Regions from separate parts of the Pleurocapsa sp. PCC 7319 genome, predicted to be linked through region 3. Evidence: riboswitches for the same ligand, from Rfam matches in the RefSeq annotation. Region 3 holds a riboswitch; each other region holds the start of a gene.

Region 1 (6,293 bases), 810 kb from region 3:
AGTTTGCACCTTGCCAGAACTACCAGAAGTAGAAACAGTCCGCAGAGGATTAAATCAATTAACTGTTAAACAACCAATCCAGGGAGGAGAAGTTTTATTAGCGAGGACTTTAGCTTATCCTGCTGACATAGAACAATTTTGGCAAGGTATTACAGGAGTGGGGATCAGTCAGTGGCAAAGACGGGGGAAGTATCTTTTGGCTCAGTTAGAGAATGATTCTGGAAAACCTGCTGGATGTTTGGGAGTACATCTCCGTATGACGGGACAATTATTATGGGTCAAGCAAGATAACCCTCTACAGAAACATACTCGTATTCGTCTCTTGTTTGACGGAAATCAAGAATTACGATTTGTGGATACCCGTACATTTGGTAAATTTTGGTTGGTACCACCTCAAATAGAACGAGAGTCAATTATTACGGGACTACAAAAACTGGGACCCGAACCTTTTGATGCTGATTTTTCCTTAGATTATTTTACTCAGAAGCTAAATAATCGTCGTCGTCACATTAAAACTTTGCTTTTAGATCAAGCGATCGTCGCAGGTATTGGCAATATTTATGCTGACGAAGCTTTATTTAAAAGTGGGATCAAACCGGACACCCTAGCCAATAATTTAACAGCCAGACAAATAAAACGATTGCATCAGGCAATTATTGATGTTCTGCAAACTGCCATTGATAAAGGTGGTACTACCTTTAGTGACTTTTTAGACTTGTTAGGGGTTAGCGGCAACTATGGTGATACAGCTTTAGTTTATGGCAGAAAAGGAGAACCTTGTCGAGTCTGCGGTACTCCCATAGAGAAAATAAAGCTAGGAGGGCGATCATCGCATTTTTGCTCCAATTGTCAGGATTGAGAAGCGAGAATTCGGAGTTCGGAGTTCGGAGTTATTAGTTTTAAACTGAGTTCGAGATAAGTTGGAAGACTTATTGAGCAATTGATTGAACATGGGGGACGCTGGGGTTTCCAAGGGGCTGTGGGGCGAAGCGTTTTCGCCCCCTTGTACGCCCCGCCCAGCATGTCCAACCACGTTGTTGAAAAACCATGATTTTCCTTAAATCATGAAAAGGTAGGGAGAAAATAAGACCAAAAAGCTTAGAGCTTAAAGCTTAAAGCTGACCTCACCCTTAAATTGTCTTAACCCGAACAGGGGTTAAGTAAATCGCTCAAGGTGTTTTCCAAATGCGCTGATGATAATCTTCTAGTTTGGCGTAGGGATCACCATTAGGGTGATGATGATGGTGTCCGTGATGGTGATGAGCATGATGATGATACCCGTTTCCATGTCCATCTACTGCGGCTAAGCGAAACTTGCACATTTCACAATTCATCGCTACTTGCCCTAACTGAGCTTCAATTTCTCGCTCTCTAATTACCTGTAATAGTTGAGGTGCAATTCCCATTTCAGATAAGCAGGCAATATCGATATCGGGGTGTTGTTCCTGTTGTTGAGCGGAAATGTTAATGATTTTGGACATCAAAGTCCCCGTAAATAGAAAATAAGGGAGAACAATAATGCGTTTGGCTTGATATAGGTATGCCCGACGAAAACCTTCTTCTAAACGGGGATGACTAATACCAATAAAACAAGTTTCTACTGTCTTGTAACCACTTCCTTCCCAGATTACTCTAGCTAGTTTGCAGACATCTCCATTGGCATCGGGATCGCTAGAACCTCTCCCGACAAATAATAAGACAGTATCTTCTCGGGAGATATTGTGGGGATTTTTATCGGGTCGATCTAATTCTGCCAAGCGATCGCGCCACAGCTCGATAATTTTCGGCGTGATGCCAAAGTGACGACCATAATTAAAGCTTAACTTTGGATAAGGCGATCGCGCTCGATCTAGTTCGTTGGTAACGTCAAATTTGTTATGTCTGGCAGCAAACAACAAAATTGGCAAAGCAGTAATTTCTGTATAGCCTTGCTCGATACAGGCTTCTACTCCTTGTTGAATTGTTGGCTCAGTTAGTTCTAAAAAACAGGGAATAACAGGACGAGAAGTGTCTAATTTTTGGTAGGTTTCGACAAAATCCAGAAAAGTTTGTCTACCACTTGCGTTTCTGGTACCATGACCGATTGCTAGTAAGGGTTTGGGATTGGGTAAAGGTGGTAATTGCAGTGAATTAAAAATCGATCGCTCTAAAGAATTTGCTATAACCATTAGTTGAATATCCGTACCTCGCAGATATATATGGAGTTAACTGTTGCAATCGGCGGGCATCCTGACTAAGAGATTTACGATAAATATTCACATATATATCTCATCACAGTTGCGGGACAGCGTTGGATTTTCACCAATCTTTCCCCATTACTTCTAATGGCTGATTTCCATTAGAACCGATTATCTGGTAGCTCGGACTTAATGGTAACTTTTATAAGATTAGTTTTTTCTAAATTAAACATAAATTATATTTGCCTTAGAAATCATGTCTAAAAATAGTACCGTTCTCTCCCGTAATTGATAGAGGGAGTTCTTCTAAAGAAATTATTTCCCAAGTGCTGGGATCGTAGGTGGTATAGATAAGCTGGGTTTTTGTCAGATCTAAATCAACAATCGTGATGGTTTGGTGAGGCAGGGCATCACTATGAATTAATTGTCTTGATCCCTGACCTAATGCTCCTGCGTGCAATAATTCTAATTCCCCTTTTTTACCTGGATAGTATGCGTGATGATGTCCACTAATATATAGGTGAACTTGATTTTTTTCTAAGAGCGATCGCAATTCTTGAGCATTAGCTAAGTATTCCCCTGGCTTATTTTTGGTGGCCGCGACAGGATATAGAGGTAGATGTCCAATGGAAATACGCATGGAAGCTTGTTGGGCTGCTTCACTTTTTAGTGCCTTCTTAACCCAAGCTAATTGTTGTTCAGAAATAATATGAGTACTAGCATCCCAGACTAAGAAAAATATACTATTTTGCCGAAAACTATAATAAAAAGGAAAATTAGCCCGATCTACGAAGTCTAAACCTAATTTATGCTGCTTTTGACTCCAATATGCTTTAGCTAAATCTCTCTCGTTTTCAAAAATCAAGGTTTGGTTCTTAATTGCTCCTGAACCATCATGATTACCAATAGTAAATCCAAAAGGAATATTGTATTGACGTAAAGGCGCAGCCACATGACGATCAAAAGCCGTCCACATAGCTTCAATTTGTGACTGGGTAAGGGATGCTTTTTGTCCGGCAATCATATCCCCACCGGAGAGAACTAAATCAGGTTGCCATTCTGGTATTAGGGCGATCGCCCGATCCACTTCGGGTTCGTATTCTGTTGAACCATACTGACTATTAAGATCGCTAATCACGACGATCCGGAAGTCTTTGCGAGGTGGTAAATATAAGTCTTGGACAATAGTTTCTGTTTGAGACGATATTTCCTGAGCTGATTCTATTGAGCTTTGATTAGCTAGCGTGTAGTGAAAACAAAAACTTGAGATCAATCCAACAATTAACATCCACGTAAAAGCAAATCGTCGTCTATCGATCATCGGAAAATAGATTCTCAATTTGTACTAAAACAAAATTATTCTAATCCTACAGATTAATATGAACAATATTTCTAAGCTGATTTTTGATTTTCATCTCTCTGAACCGAGGATATCTGACTCTAGTTGTGGATGAACTTTGACTTGGCTAGTATGAACTTTATTAACTCCTTTAATAGTTTTGGCGATATTTTCCATACGCCTTAAAATAGCCGTATCAGCAATTTTTCCTTTCAAAATAATAGCATCGTGTTCTTGGGCTACATGAACAGTAGAAATACCTTTGATTAATGGATCTTCTTCAAAAGCCCTAGTTACTCTTTGAGCTATGCCATGAAGACTAAATTCTCCATCAATACCAATTCTTTCTGTAGGAATATCATTCTTTTGCAGACTATGGGTTTTAGTATGAAGATTAAACAGAGTTAACCCAATTATTGGCATAGTGAGCAACCAAAACATCCAGATCAGCCACATATATTTTGTCTGATTAATTAGATTTTTTTTAATTTTAGGTAACTCTTGAATATTATTATTTAAGCTATTATTTAGTCTATCAATTTCTGCTTGATTTTTGCGACAGGTAGATTGCAAATTGGCAATTATTTGATGTGTTTTTACATAAGTTGGTCTGGCTTCTGGCAACTTAAGATCGGGCTTTAAAGGAGTTATCTGTTTTAGTTTACTTAAGATCACACCTGAGTCTGTATGCACTAATAATTTTTCAAGTAGTCCAGGTCCAATTTGAGTATATCCTTTATAAATGTTGCGAATAGCTATAGCAATATCTTCAGCATCCGTATCTTTTAATAGATAGCCTTTGGCTCCCATAGCCAAAGATTTAGTAATATAGTCATCAGTATCATAAGAAGTAAGGATTAAAACTTTAGTATTAATAAATTTATTAGTGATTTCTTTGGTCGTGCTAGCTCCATCTAAACCGGGCATTTCCATATTCATTAATACCACATCTGGTTGCAGTGCTTTTACTTGGTCGATGGCAGCAAAACCATTGCTTGCAGTACCAACTATTTGCAAATCTTTTTCTGGTTCAAGAGATATTTTGAGTGCTTCTCGAACCATTTTTTGATCGTCTACTATCAGAATGCGAATCATGCTAAATCAATAAATTAATTATAAAATAATCACTCTAAAAACCAGAATGCTTAAGTATTTTTAAGTACTTGTTATCACTTACTATTTATTACTTACTATGATTGCCTATAGTTATTTTTAATGTAAACTGCTTTACACAATCTTTATTCCCCTATAGGGAGTAGCTTCATACAGCGTTGATCAAATTAGTAAGGTATCGCCAATTAACTATCAACTATTTACAATCAACAAAAAAGTTATTGACCGTATTTCATTTAAATGAAAATCTTTATATAAGTAGTATCCCACTAAAGTAGCGATAAAAAATAGTCTTTAGGCTTTTTTGAATATTAATTTGATAACTTTTTTATAACTGCTCAATAATTAACGAACTCGATTCCATAAACGTTGAATCTCGGCAATTTCCTGTGAATTTGGAGGTTGTTCTATCTTTACGGAGGGATTTGAGATGACACCAGGAATATTTTGTGACCAAGGGCTATTAGAAACCGATGATAAATTTAGATTTGGAATTACAGGACGAAAGCCATACTGGACAAAAACCTGTTGTTGTTGTGGCTGGGTAATAAAATCAATAAATTTCTGAGCTACTTTAGCGGTATTTTGATCGATATTTTGTCGGACAATAGCAGCAGTAGCAATAGTTTGAATAGTTGGATTGGGATAGTATATTTGGTATGGTTGGCTCTGGGCAAGTTTAGTTTGAGACCAACGATGTAAAGCAATACTTTCATATACTGTAGCTACATCTCCATCGTTAGCACCGCGGGTAATAAATTCTTGTAGCAAAATATCCGTGGAACGGGGTGCTTGATATACTGATTTTTTAATTAGGGTATACAGAGATTCAAGTTCTGTCTGGGTATTGTTGAGAGAATTATTTTGTTTGGATTGCCCCCATAAGCTCAAAGTTAATTGACCGCTATTAGAACGAGTGGGATTAGTCATGACAAAATCGAAGCTACCCCAGTTAGATTTCCCGCCAATTTTTGACCAGTTCCTTTGTTGCATTGCTCGTTCAATACTGGACCAAGAAAAATTACCATCAGCAAAAAGAATATCGCCTCGTTCCTGCCAGGCTATTGCCACTAAAATAGTTTTGGCGATCGCTTGAGGAGAATAGTAAAATGGTTCACTATTATTTTGTGCTTTCCAGCGATTATCTAATTCGGATAAGATTTGTTCATTTGCCGGAATTAAAATAGCTGGGCTAAAATCATTTTTTTGGTCAATATAATTATTAACCATATCCTGAGAACCTTGAAATTTTAATTCTAAATCTACGCGAGAATTATTCTGCTCAAATCTAGTTTCTAACTCTTGTAACGGCTCTTTTAATTCTGTTCCACTAACAACAATAATAGTTTGTTTAACCCCAGGTATAGGTGCATAGGTCAAACCTAAAGAAGCTAAAATAATTCCTAAAGAAGTAATAATTTTATTTTGCTTGGATTGATGAATCATGTTCTTGGGTCACTGTAAATTTATTGATTTGTCTGAATATAGGTTGAACAATAATAATCAGAATTAACCAGCCTAAAATTGATATAAATATATTGATGTAAAAATATTTACTTTGAGGATATATTTTTAAAACATTATTTCTGATATTTAAAAGATAAGATTTAGGATTAGGCTGTTCTTTTATATAGTTGAGTATCACTTCTGCCGTAGATTGTGCA
Region 2 (6,293 bases), 760 kb from region 3:
ATTATTGATCTTTTGAGATAAACCCTGGGGAGAAATCGAAGCAAAAGTCTTAGTTTTAAATTGAGAAACGTCTCCAGACAAAAACATCCCAGTGCCGATAAAACAGAGTACTAGCTTTGTTATCTGGGATGTTGAGGTCGAGATATATTTATTAAAAGAGCCGCTCCCAAAGCGATTGTTTTGTGATCTTTTACTGGGTAACCATTTCATTCCCTAGTTTTGTATTGGTGATGATTTCCTTATCTATATTACTAATTATCTACTGGTACTGATTCGAGGAATTTTTCCATATCAACATAAAACTCTCCATCGGAGTAGAAACCAGGATCGTCGGCACTCAAGGTCAAGGTTTGCCCACTGACACTACGACGAAAATCCACTAGTTTTATTAGCACTTGTTCGGGATCGGTTCCTGGCTTCAGGGTAATTAAAACGTTTTCAGTGGGACAACTACCACCGCGAACATTGGCAACGCATAATACGGGTTGTTTATTGATATTACCTGTACGAATAAATTTCAAGTTACCTTGCTCGAGATAATTTTGAAAACGCTGGGAAACCGCAGCGCATCTTTTTGTTGCAGTCCATCCGTCAGAAAACTCATTTTCCCATTTAATTAGGTTAACTCTTCCCCTCGGTGTATTAACAAAGGTATGCCAACCACTATTAAGTTGAGCACAATAGTAAGTATTGTTCTTTTGAGTTTGTGCTGTTGCTGGATTGGCGATCGCGCTGCCGATAGCAACGCTCAATCCAGCCATTAAGACAGCTAGAGATCTTCTCTTCATAGTAATTTTTGAGATATTATGAGCTACGCAAGAATACATTAGGTAATCGTATTCGATCTTAATTGTAGCTAAGATTACTCAGTAAATACTATGAGACCTTGACGAATTATGAAGTGGACACCTGTTGTTAGCGGGTATCAAATTAATACTTTATGATTTGAAACGGTTTGCTTGATCAAATTATGATCCAGGTTACGACCAATAAAGACTAAACGAGTTTGTCGGGGTTCGTCTACAGTCCACAGGCGATCATAAAAAGTATCAAAACGGTTCCCCACTCCCTGTAATACCAAACGCATCGGTTTAGTTGGCACATTAACAAAGCCTTTTACACGATAGATTTCTTGTTTTTGTAATAACTGTTTTAGTTGTTCGATTAATGATTGAGGGTCAAAAGCTTGTTCTAGAGTAAGCTCGATGGAATTAATATCGTCGTCATGTTCATGTTCTGCTTCATGATCGTGATGAGAATGACGACTATCTAAATGATCTTCAACGGCAGCGTTAAATCCCAATAATAGGTTAGGGTCAATTTCTCCTTGACTTATAGTAACTATCTTGACTTCAGGCTTTAGTTCTTGTTTCAACCAGGTTTTAATTGTCTTAAGTTTGTCAGGAGTAACTAAATCAGTTTTAGTTAGCAACACCATATCGGCACAGGCTAACTGATCTTCAAATAACTCTTCAATGGGGGTTTCGTGTTCTAGGTTAGGATCTGCCTGTCTTTGAGATTCTATAGCATCAAGATCTCCGACCAAGTTCCCCGTTGCTAGGGCATGACAGTCAACTACAGTCACTACTCCATCTACAGTGGCACTATTGCGAATTGCCGGCCAACGAAAAGCTTGAATTAAAGGCTTAGGTAAAGCCAACCCAGAAGTTTCAATCACAAGACAGTCAATTTTATCTCGACGTTTAAGCAATTCTTGCATAGTCGGATAAAACTCTTCCTGAACAGTGCAGCATAAACAACCATTGGTTAGTTCTACAATGTTGTCATCAGGATTTTCCTCCCGATCGCAAATTTGGCAGGAGCGTAATAGATCACCGTCAATACCAACCTCACCAAACTCATTAACCAAAACTGCGATCCGTCTGCCTTGATTATTTTGTAATAGATGACGCACTAGGGTGGTTTTTCCTGCGCCGAGAAAGCCTGAAATTACGGTTACGGGTATTTTGTGCATACTGAAAATTCTCAAGTTAAATTCTAAATTTAAATAATTAGCCTAAAATTGCATTAGATAGAAAGGCAAAACCAACACCACAGATAGTAAATCCAGCAAAACGAAGGGGTAGATGGGAGGAGAAAGCAGGTTTTTTGAGCAGCAATTTACCAAGATAAAAAGCGATCGCACTAATGCCAAGTTGAATTAGACAAAAGCCTAATAAATATGCTCCTAAAGCAATAGTTTCTGCTCCGATAATGGATTCGCCATAGGCATAACCATGAAAAATACCGGCGATCGCTCCAATCACAGTTAATAAAGCTAAATTAGTTTTATTTTCTTTGGCTAAAAAGATACCCATGACCAGCACTGAAGCGGAAATAACTAATTCTGGCAGGGGCAAATCAACACTCTGCAAATGAATTCCTGTACCCAGAGCAGTAGCAAGAGCAAAAACCATCGGGATTATTAGACCCAATTTGTTACTCAAGGCAGCTAATAAACCAATGGCAATTACAAATACCAAATGATCGATGCCAATGACAGGATGACCTAAACCAGACAGAAATCCTTCAGCAAAAGTACTGGGAACGTTACCTCCATTGGGATGGTGAGCTAGGGTAGGAGATGCAATAATCAGGATGCTGATACTTGATAAGAAACTGGCAACTAAACCAGTAGCGATTAATCTTAGGGGGAACTTTGCGATCGCCGTATTTTTGTTCATAATAGCCAAAATTTTCGATAAATTAACACATAAACTCATCGCTATCTTCAATACATAATCATTAGATATACCGAATGAAAGCATCAATCAGCTAAATAGTTATTCACAAGCGCAAGAATTATAGTTCAATCCTTGGCAAGAGATTATTAAATAAAAAATTAATAATTTTTAGAGCAAATTATTGTGATTTATTACTACTTGTAAATGCTTAAGAAAAACAGGAATTTGTAGAGAAAATAAAAGCTGGTTGCTGTAATTGAGAATTAACACAATCTGTACCTCGCAGATTTAGGATGAAAACTAGTATTTGTAATATCGGTGGGCATTCTGACTACAGAGCTTAAATCAAGTAAACTCTTCACAGCTGCGGGACAGTGTCAGATTTTCACTGAACTTTCCCCCTTACGTTTAATGACTGTTCCTCATTAAAACCGACAATTTTTTCTGGTTACTTGTGCTAATCTACCACATTGTCAATTGTTGAAGATATCGATTAGTTCATTAGTGCCAGAGTTTGATTGATATGTTTTACTGGGATGCGTTGTCTTAACTTAAGTTTTCCATGGCACGCAACAATTGGATAATTTTGTGTTTGGCATACATCGTCGGATTATTATCCACTAATCTCTTTGCTTTCTCTAGTTCTGGATTTAGCAAAACACATTTCTTGATAATCGCTTTAGGATTAATTGGATTAGCTTTTGTTCAGGCGATCGCACTACACAAGCTCTTAAGAATCTCCTATCAAGTTTGGGCGAGTGCAGCCATAATTGCAATCATGGCAGTGGTCTATTTTCAGTTACGTATTCCTCGGCCCAGCAATAACGATATTAGTTATCAAGTTATTGCCTCTGAAAGCGAGTTGGTTACTGTAACAGGAAGAGTATTGACTGAACCGAGGTTAAACAACAATCAACGTCTTAAGTTTTGGCTAGAAGCCACGGAAATTGATAATCAAGAACAAGTATCCGGGAAGTTATACGTTACAGTACCATTACTGCAAGGAACAGGAATTTATCCAGGGGAAAATCTAAAACTCAAGGGAATATTATATTTACCTCAAGCTGCCAGTAATCCTGGTGGCTTTGATTTTCAGGCGTATCTTGCCCGCCAAGGAATATTTGCCGGATTACAAGGATTAGAAGTCATTTTCGAGCGTCATACTGAACCTCCATGGGGATGGTGGAAACTAAGAAGACGTATCGTGCGCAGTCATATACAAGGTTTGGGCAGTCCTCTGGGACAGTTGGTTAGTTCTATGGTATTGGGTCGCAAAGCAGTGGACTTACCTTCAGATATTCGCGATCGCTTTATTGAAGCTGGTTTAGCTCATGTGTTGGCTGCATCGGGCTTCCATGTTTCTTTGCTGCTAGGAATTATTTTAAAACTGACAAATCGTTTCACTATCAAACCGCGATTAGTTATCGGTATCGGTACTTTATTAATTTATCTGGGGTTAACAGGCATTCAAGCTTCTGTATTTCGTGCTTGTTTAATGGGTGTTGCTGTTTTGCTGGCTTTGGCTATGAATACCAAAGTTAAGCCTTTGGGTTCACTTTTGTTAGCTGCTACCATCATTTTATTATTTAATCCTTTGTTGATTGGCGATCTGGGTTTTCAACTCAGTTTTTTGGCAACTTTTGGCTTGATTGTCACCCTACCAGGATTACAAACCAAATTAGATTGGCTACCACCTACTATTGCTACTTTAGTTGCAGTTCCCTTGGCAGCTTCCGTTTGGGTATTGCCATTGTTAGGATACGCATTTAATTCCGTAGCCACCTACAGCATCCTAGTTAATATTTGCTGTACTCCTTTGATTATCATCATCAGCTTAGGCGGAATGATTAGTGCGATCGCCGCTCTGATCTTTCCCCTTATCGGCAGTGCGATCGCTTGGTTACTGCTTTATCCCACAAAATTATTGATTACCATCATTCATTTCTTCACTAATTTACCAGGTAGCACTTGGGCTGTAGGGCAAATATCTTTGGGTGCATTGTTGATCATTTATGGATTATTTTTATTGGTTTGGTTACATGACCGGTGGCGTAACCAATGGTTACTAGTATTTTTATGCATCTTGACTTTGATTGTTGTCCCCAGAGGTTATCAGCACTTTAATTTAACTCAGGTTACTATCCTCGCTGCACAACCAGAACCAATTATAGTAATTCAAGATCGAGGTAAAGTAATTTTAATTAATAGTGGCAATTCAAAAACTGTTAAATATAGCTTGTTGCCATTTCTAACCCAACAAGGTATTAATCGGCTAGATTACGCGATTGATTTGAATCAAAAATCCCATTCTGAATCTGACTGGTTGCCAATCAGCGATCGCCTTACGATCAAGCATTTTATACTAAACCCTAACTTAGAACATCAATTTACACCAATTAGCAAAAAAACCGTTATTCAAGACTTAAACCAAGCAATTGCTACAAAATCGTGCCAAATATCTTTTGATAGTGAATTATCATTATTGAAACTGGAAACTGCAACCGAAACTTGGCTCATCTTAAGTCAAATGAAACGAGATACTAAACAAATTGAGCAATACATTGAACAAAGCCTGTTAAATCAAAAACCAGTTGTTCTTGTAAGTTCAAAATTTGCTACAGCTTGGTTACAATCACAACCACAAATAATAATCTCTTCTGCTCCGCCTAAAAAAGTCACTTCACAGAATATAGGAAAAACTAAGTTTTACGACCTTAAAAAAGATGGTGCAATTACCTGGACACCCAAACATGGATTTGAGACCAACCAGGAACTTTCCCAAAGCAATTATATTTTTTAGTAAATATTATTAGCCATTTTTTGCTGAATCTCAGTAAAATAACTTGTAGCTTTGCGCTAACTTGGAGAGATGGCAGAGTGGTTGAATGCGGTAGTCTCGAAAACTATTTCAGGGTCATACCTGACGGGGGTTCGAATCCCCCTCTCTCCGTTCTAATGGCAGTTATAGTAATCTTTCTCAAGATGAGCGAAGCAAAGAGTATAGTAAAATTCTTGAGTATGACCTGTCGTTGAATCTGTTGGACGAGTTCTATCCACCTCATGCCATAACAGACTTTCATCAGGGCATTTACCATGAAGGGAAGCTTTGGCTTACCTGCACGATATTAAACGCTATCTATATCTATGACTTCAGTTCTTGGGAAGTCTGGTACCCATTACAAAGTGAAGGAAAAGTGGACAGCGATATCAATCACTTCAATTCCATCACTATTAAGAATAATAAGGCGTATGTCCTCGCTCATAATTTTGGAGAAAGCGAGGTCTATTGTTTCGACATCGATACGAAGGAGTTTTTACACCGGATAACCCTCGGCAATTATGCACATAATGTCTGGTTTGATGACGAGGAAAACATGTGGGTGTGTGATTCGAACAACCATTCGATCATCAACACAAAAGGGGAAAAAGTAGCGTTGGTCGGGTTTACGCGTGGTGTCACAATAGGGCAAAGTGCAATTTATGTTGGGAGTTCCGGGCTGTCGGAGCGTAACAACAGAAAAGATGTGGACAGCGAAGTATTGGTGTTGGAACCGGATTACCAACTGCGTGGACAAATTCCCGTTAATGGGTATGGGCAGATACTGGATA
Region 3 (6,293 bases):
GCACAATGTCCTTCTCCAACATGACCCAAACCAATAATTGCTTTAGTGAGTTTTTCTTGGTCTTCGGCAGATAACTGTTGAGTCAGGGTGGCATCATCAATGGTTAAACTGTCATTAGACGCTAATTGTGCCAAAGGTTCAAAACCTAAAGCATCCACATTGATAGCTTCATCGGCACTAGTCTCGGCATCGCCAAATACATGATCGAAGTGAAAGGTGGTTTCTATTTCCCCTGGTGAATCTGCCTCCACAATTCCCTTGCGTTCGTCCCCCACATATTCACCGCAGAGATACTGAATGGGACGATCAAGACTAATATCAAAGTTAATTGTTTGATCGTCTTTGGTAGCTGTTCCCTGCATGACCATGGTTTTCCCTGCTAGGGGAGAGTCTGCGCCCGCAGTATCGATTTGCCAAGCCATTGCATTATATAAACCAGGTGTTACTTCCGCATCTGCGACTAAAATAGGTGCTGCATCTGCTTCTCCTTCGGCTAAATCTATAACTTGAGGTGTATCTACTAAAGAGACTTTTTCCTGATACTCTAAACCGTCGAGAGTGTCTGTTTCTGTGGGTTCAAAAGCACCATCTATTTGATATGCCGTGACTTCGGCTAGATTTACATCCAGGCGCTCGAAACTCATTGTCCAACCATCTTTAGTAACGAAACCCTGGCGGACAAAATCCTCTCCGTTAGCCACTAAGTTTAAAGTAGCTTGACCTTGGGCATTGGCAACAGCAGGATTACTGTTATTACTTTCTGCCGTCTCACTGTTAACACGACTTCCAAGGGTTAAAGATATTAGGGCAATGGTGCTGAGTTTGAATAAGTTACGATTCATAGTTTTTCGGATTTTTCAAATAATATTAATGTGTTGTTTTAATCTGGCGATCGCCAAAATTACTAGATCTCTTACATGAATAGAAGATTAATCATTTCTTGCTCCGTCCTTAATGGCGAGGAAACCTCGCCACGGGCGGTGCGCTTTTCCCTTTAACCTTTTCCCTTTTCCCTCCACTTGAGTAGTTCATAATGATTCGTGCAAGAATTCTACTAAGGTGTCTGCCAAATACGCTGATGATAATCTTCTAATTTGGCATAAGGATCGTGGTTTTCGTGATGGTGATGATGTCCGTGGTGATGATGTCCGTGTCCGTGTTCACCGCCATTGGTGGCAGCGAGACGAAACTTACACATTTCGCAGTTCATTGCTACTTGCCCGAGTTGCGCTTCAATTTCTCTGCTTCTAATTACTTGCAACAATTGGTCAGCAATACCCATCTCAGGTAAAGAAACAAATTCAATTTCACTATGTTCTTGTTGTTGCTGGGCAGTAATGTGGTGGATTTTTTCCATTAAAGTCCCCGTAAACAAGAAATATGGTAAAACGATGACGCGCTTGGGTCGATATAGATAAGCCCGACGAAATCCTTCTGATAAACGAGGATGACTGATGCCGATAAAACAGGTTTCCACCGTCTTGTAGCCACTTCCTTCCCAGATAATGCGGGCTAGTTTATAAACATCTCCATTAGCATCGGGATCGCTCGAACCCCTACCAACGAATAACAGTACCGTATCTTCACGGGAAATATTACGACGATTATGTTCTGGCTGGTCTAATTCTGCCAAGCGATCGCGCCACAGTTTGATTATTTTTGGAGTAATACCCAAGTGACGACCATAACTAATCTCTAATTGAGGATAGGGTTGACTGGCTCGGTCTAATTCATTGGTGACATCAAATTTATTGTGTCGGGCAGCAAATAATAGAATAGGTAATGCTGTAATTTCTGTAAAGCCTTGTCGCACACAGGCTTCGATTCCTCGTTGAATGTTGGGTTCGGTCAATTCTAAAAAACAAGGAATCACTGGACGAGAGGTATCTAATTGTTGATACGTTGCCACAAATTCCAGAAAAGTTTGCCTTCCGCGATCGTTTCTCGTTCCGTGACCGATCGCTAATAAAGGTCTGGAATGGGGTAGAGGAGTTAATCGTAATGAATCAGTCCCCTGTTTTTGAGAAGTATTTTTAATAGCTATCAAAGATTTAGTCCTTATATGCGGTGAATAAAACAAGACAAGAATTAGAGCAATTTAGAATAGACGTTAAATTACTCCCAAATTTTTCACTTAAAGCCTGTCAAATAAGTGTTTGAGTATCGCCTTGATTTATCAACTTTACATAACAATAAATCAATAATAAGTATTGACAAAAAAATATTAATCATCTGTACCTCGCAGACTATTTTAGTAGTTTATTTTGGAGTTTTAAAAGTATCTAACCAACTCCTGTCGGCGGGCATCCTGACTGAAAGATTTTGAATTAAAATCTCATCACAGTTGCGGGACAGCGTTGGATTTGCACCAAACTTTCCCCTTTACTTTTCATGGCTGTTCCCCATGAAAACCGACTATTCAATTTCTTTTTATAATACCCTGATTTGCTTGAACTAAACATAAAGAAATTTTGAGTTTCTTTATTTAGTTTGTTAAATTTTTTTCATAAAAAAATGAGTTAAACCTGTCAGCAAGGTACAACTCATTTTCAACTAATTATAATATAAATTATTATTTTGATTTTGATTATTTACATTCGTGCTAGAGCAAGTATTTTAGATAACATTTCTGATGGCAAATCTTGAAGATCTTCAAGCGTCAACCATTTCTCTTTAACCAAGTTAGCAAGATCGAATACGATACTAGAAGAGTTATAGGCATATTTACCATCTATTTCATATCTTTTCATACTTAATAAATCGTGTAAATCCCATAAATCTTCTATTTCGTTCAAAGAATTAGCGCGAGCGCGAACATTCATCATCAGAGCAGAAATTTCTCTTTCATAGGCTTTTTGCAAAACTTGTTGGGCTATTTTTTCCTCCGTTACTGATAATTGGTTTTGGTTGACTTCTAACATTAATAATTCTGATTTAGTACATTTGTTTATTTTATAGATTAAAATCCTATCATCAAAATAAACAAAAATAAACAGCCTATCTCTAGTTTTTACAAGATAGACTGCTATGTGAAAATTATTTTTCTATTTAATCAGTTTGGTTCGATAAACATCTTTCTAAGTGGAGTTTACATTAAACCGATCTGACTAAGAATGCCTTGACCTGTGAAGTATTCAGTGGCCGCTGCAATTACAAAACCTAGCATTGCTAAACGACCGTTCCATACTTCTGCAAATCGAGTAAAGCCTAATTTGTTTTCTTGATTATCCATGATGACCTCAGATGTATTATTGCTAATAATTCCTGTCTAAATTATAGTCAATGTAAATTTTTATTGCAATAAATTGACAAAATTTTTGCTGTTTCAATTAACGAGCTAAATTAAGTAATTCTTTGGGAGATGCCAACAAATCGATCGCCACAAAGAAAATTTTATTTTCGCTATTTAGCAAAAATCGCCAGGACATATTCATGCCTACTCCCGCACCAAACCAAGGAGTTTGTACTTTACCCGTGACTTTAATCTGGGTATAACCATCTTCGGTGGGTTCAGAAATACCCTGCTCTGGAGCTAGTTTAAGGTTGGGACATTCTTCTTTAAAGAATTTTAGTACCGCATCTTTTCCGACAATTGGTCTTTTGAAAGGAGGTTGCAACGCACCGTCTTCGGTGAATAACTTAATTAACTCATCAAAATCATTAGCATTTAATAAGTTCATGTAGTTCAAGACAGTAGAATTCGTCACTCCTGCAATAGAAACTTTAGTTCGCTTCGACATTTCTACAGGAGGAGCAACAGGCTCGCTAACCCTGGTAAAGTTGACCATCTTAGCAGGATCGAATCCCATATCTACTACAGTGTTACGCAACACGGTAATTTGCTGACCAGAATCCAATCCTTGAAGTGTTTGCAAAACTGCATTAGCATTAGCAGAAAGTTTATATCCTTCGGGAATAGGAGCAACTATTCCTTGTTCCATCCATTCCCCTAATCGATACCAAAATCCCAGTTTTATATTGGGAGTCCAAGTAGCGTAGGTACGGCAAATTGGCGTATCGGCATGGTTAGCCAGATCGCACATTACCTGAGACTGCTCTTGAAAACTCATCTCTTTAATCTGGTCGAGAGTAGGCTCGGCAAATTGCATATTTGCAGCTCCAGGAGCAGCAACAGTGATGGTTTTGCCTATTTCCAGGTAAGCAAACCAAATCCAAGCTAGTTGATCTTCGGCACTTAGTTGATTGAAGCGAGCGGTTAAAGCTGGTACCGCATCAGCAGATAAGGTATTGGGAAATATGTTACGTGCTGAGTCAATAGTAAATGGCATAGACGATCTTCCAATAATTTATCGTGCAATTAGATTGAAAACGTTAAGTCTATTGTAAACATATTTTTATTAAGGTTACATTATTAAACAAAAACCGTATACTGCTTTACATCGAGTTTAATCAATGGTATTACAAAAGCAATTTTAGATTATTTGATTTCGCTTAAATAGATTGATACTTGCGATCGATCCAGCATTTAGCTCGCCGAATTGCATCTATCGTAGTAATTGCACTGGGGACAGCCACCGCACAACCTCCATCGTGGTTGACCCAAGCGGCATAACTACAAAATCTATCTACTTCATCGCGATCTATTTGCACTTTGCAACCACGATAAACAAACGAGAGAATAATCTGAGGATAATTGGGGTGCATGGTTAGTACTCAAAAAATATTTTGCAGTGTTAAATAAGGCGATCGCTTTTATGACGTTGGTGATTTAATGTATGACCTATAAAGTGTTTTGGTTCGTAGCTATTAGCTATTAGCCATTAGCCATTAGCTTTTAAGAAATGTGGATCGAGCAAACGAATCTAACTTTCATACCTTGATTCACCAATACCGCTTTTATGACAGCGAAGAGGTTTTGTTAGTTTTATTTCTCGCCTCTACTACTGTCCAAATCTCTTGCCAGCGATCGATAATTAGTTGTCTCATTTTATGGGATTGCCATTGGGGAATATTATGCCGTCGAGAAGGTTGTAGTTTAGTCACGGTTTTCTAGATTCAATGTTTAATTAGTAACAACGGATATTTTGATATCCGTCGGTAATTTGTAGCAATAAGCAGTTATCTTAGGACACTTGCTATATGCGAAGCGGTATCCTTTAGGACTTGCTACTTGCTACTTGCTACTTGCTACTTGCTACTTGCTACTTGCTACTTGTTACTTGCTACTTGCTACTTGTTACTTTAATTCGAGCGTTCCCTTGCCCAGATAACGCTCCTGGGTAAACGTCTTACGCCGACGCGGGGTCTCGAATTTACTTACGAGCAAATAAATTAGCTCGTCACAAATAGATCTACTACGATTTTCAGGCAGCAGCTAGATTTTGAGCAACAAAATCCCAGTTAACCAATTTACCCAAGAAATCATCAATATAAGCAGGACGTTTGTTTTGATAATCAAGATAGTAAGCGTGTTCCCAAACATCCATAGTTAACAGGGGTACTTGTCCGCTAGCTATGGGATTATCCGCATTCAATGTTTTTGTCACCTTGAGGGTGTCGCCATCAAGTACTAGCCAAGCCCAACCACTACCAAACTGAGTTGCCCCTGCATTTTTAAAAGCTTCGACAAATTTATCAAAGCTACCAAAATCCGCATCGATTTTTTTAGCTAGTTCTCCCGTAGGAGTGCCACCACCGCTAGGTTTCATGCACTGCCAATAAAAACTGTGATTCCAAGCCTGAGCAGCATTATTAAATAATCCTGTTTTACTATCATCTCCAGTGATCGCTTTAATCACTTCTTCAATCGGTTTACTATCTAATTCCGTTCCTTGCACTCCATCGTTGTACTTATTGACATAGGCAGCGTGATGTTTATCATGATGAAATTCTAGGGTGCTTTTAGAAATTGCTGGTTCTAAAGCGGTGTAATCGTAAGGTAGGGATGGTAATTCGTAAGCCATTGTATTAAGTTCTCCTCTTGCTCTAAAAATTATTGTGACAAGATATTGGTTAAATAGCTGTCTGTTAACAATCCAACTTTCTTGCAAAAGTGCGATCGCACTATGGTTGGGAATTTATTTGGGATTAGTATAGTCATTCCCAAAATCTATTTTTTTGATAACGATTATCATTATAAAATTAACTTAATCAATCTTTCAATCTCAAATTACGCGATCGCACGCTATGACTTCTACTAATCAAAATTTAACTAATCGCCCTCGTCGTCTCCGTCGCACTCCATCTTTACGTCGTATGGTGCGAGAAAATCAATTAACCGTTAACGATTTGATTTATCCCGTCTTTGTCATGGAGGGGGAAAACCAACAAGA

The links. A riboswitch is a leader RNA that binds a small molecule or an ion and turns the genes downstream of it on or off. The one in region 3 is predicted to bind cobalamin.
Region 1: it holds a riboswitch for cobalamin, as region 3 does, so the genes downstream of both, PLEUR7319_RS0114915 (sirohydrochlorin chelatase) here and PLEUR7319_RS0118690 (sirohydrochlorin chelatase) in region 3, are expected to answer to the same signal.
Region 2: it holds a riboswitch for cobalamin, as region 3 does, so the genes downstream of both, PLEUR7319_RS0115160 (HupE/UreJ family protein) here and PLEUR7319_RS0118690 (sirohydrochlorin chelatase) in region 3, are expected to answer to the same signal.

What each region holds. Positions count from the first base shown of each region.
Region 1 is NZ_KB235922.1:2,427,642-2,433,934, reverse strand. It holds gene PLEUR7319_RS0114920 (DNA-formamidopyrimidine glycosylase) at 11-859, shown strand; gene PLEUR7319_RS0114915 (sirohydrochlorin chelatase) at 1,170-2,168, opposite strand; cobalamin riboswitch at 2,202-2,364, opposite strand; gene PLEUR7319_RS0114910 (metallophosphoesterase) at 2,425-3,495, opposite strand; gene PLEUR7319_RS38165 (response regulator) at 3,589-4,611, opposite strand; gene PLEUR7319_RS0114900 (extracellular solute-binding protein) at 4,975-6,075, opposite strand; gene PLEUR7319_RS0114895 (hypothetical protein) at 6,050-6,293, opposite strand, start outside.
Region 2 is NZ_KB235922.1:2,472,593-2,478,885, reverse strand. It holds gene PLEUR7319_RS35485 (serine protease) at 1-210, opposite strand, end outside; gene PLEUR7319_RS0115170 (COP23 domain-containing protein) at 252-788, opposite strand; gene cobW (cobalamin biosynthesis protein CobW) at 926-1,975, opposite strand; gene PLEUR7319_RS0115160 (HupE/UreJ family protein) at 2,013-2,684, opposite strand; cobalamin riboswitch at 2,984-3,135, opposite strand; gene PLEUR7319_RS0115155 (ComEC/Rec2 family competence protein) at 3,247-5,484, shown strand; tRNA gene PLEUR7319_RS0115150 (tRNA-Ser) at 5,548-5,634, shown strand; gene PLEUR7319_RS41645 (hypothetical protein) at 5,714-6,293, shown strand, end outside.
Region 3 is NZ_KB235922.1:3,236,623-3,242,915, reverse strand. It holds gene PLEUR7319_RS0118695 (hypothetical protein) at 1-842, opposite strand, end outside; gene PLEUR7319_RS0118690 (sirohydrochlorin chelatase) at 1,055-2,047, opposite strand; cobalamin riboswitch at 2,281-2,431, opposite strand; gene PLEUR7319_RS0118685 (hypothetical protein) at 2,592-2,921, opposite strand; gene PLEUR7319_RS0118680 (chlorophyll a/b-binding protein) at 3,089-3,232, opposite strand; gene PLEUR7319_RS0118675 (orange carotenoid-binding protein) at 3,330-4,289, opposite strand; gene PLEUR7319_RS0118670 (hypothetical protein) at 4,453-4,665, opposite strand; gene PLEUR7319_RS41365 (hypothetical protein) at 4,858-5,004, opposite strand; gene PLEUR7319_RS0118665 (superoxide dismutase) at 5,325-5,924, opposite strand; gene hemB (porphobilinogen synthase) at 6,148-6,293, shown strand, end outside.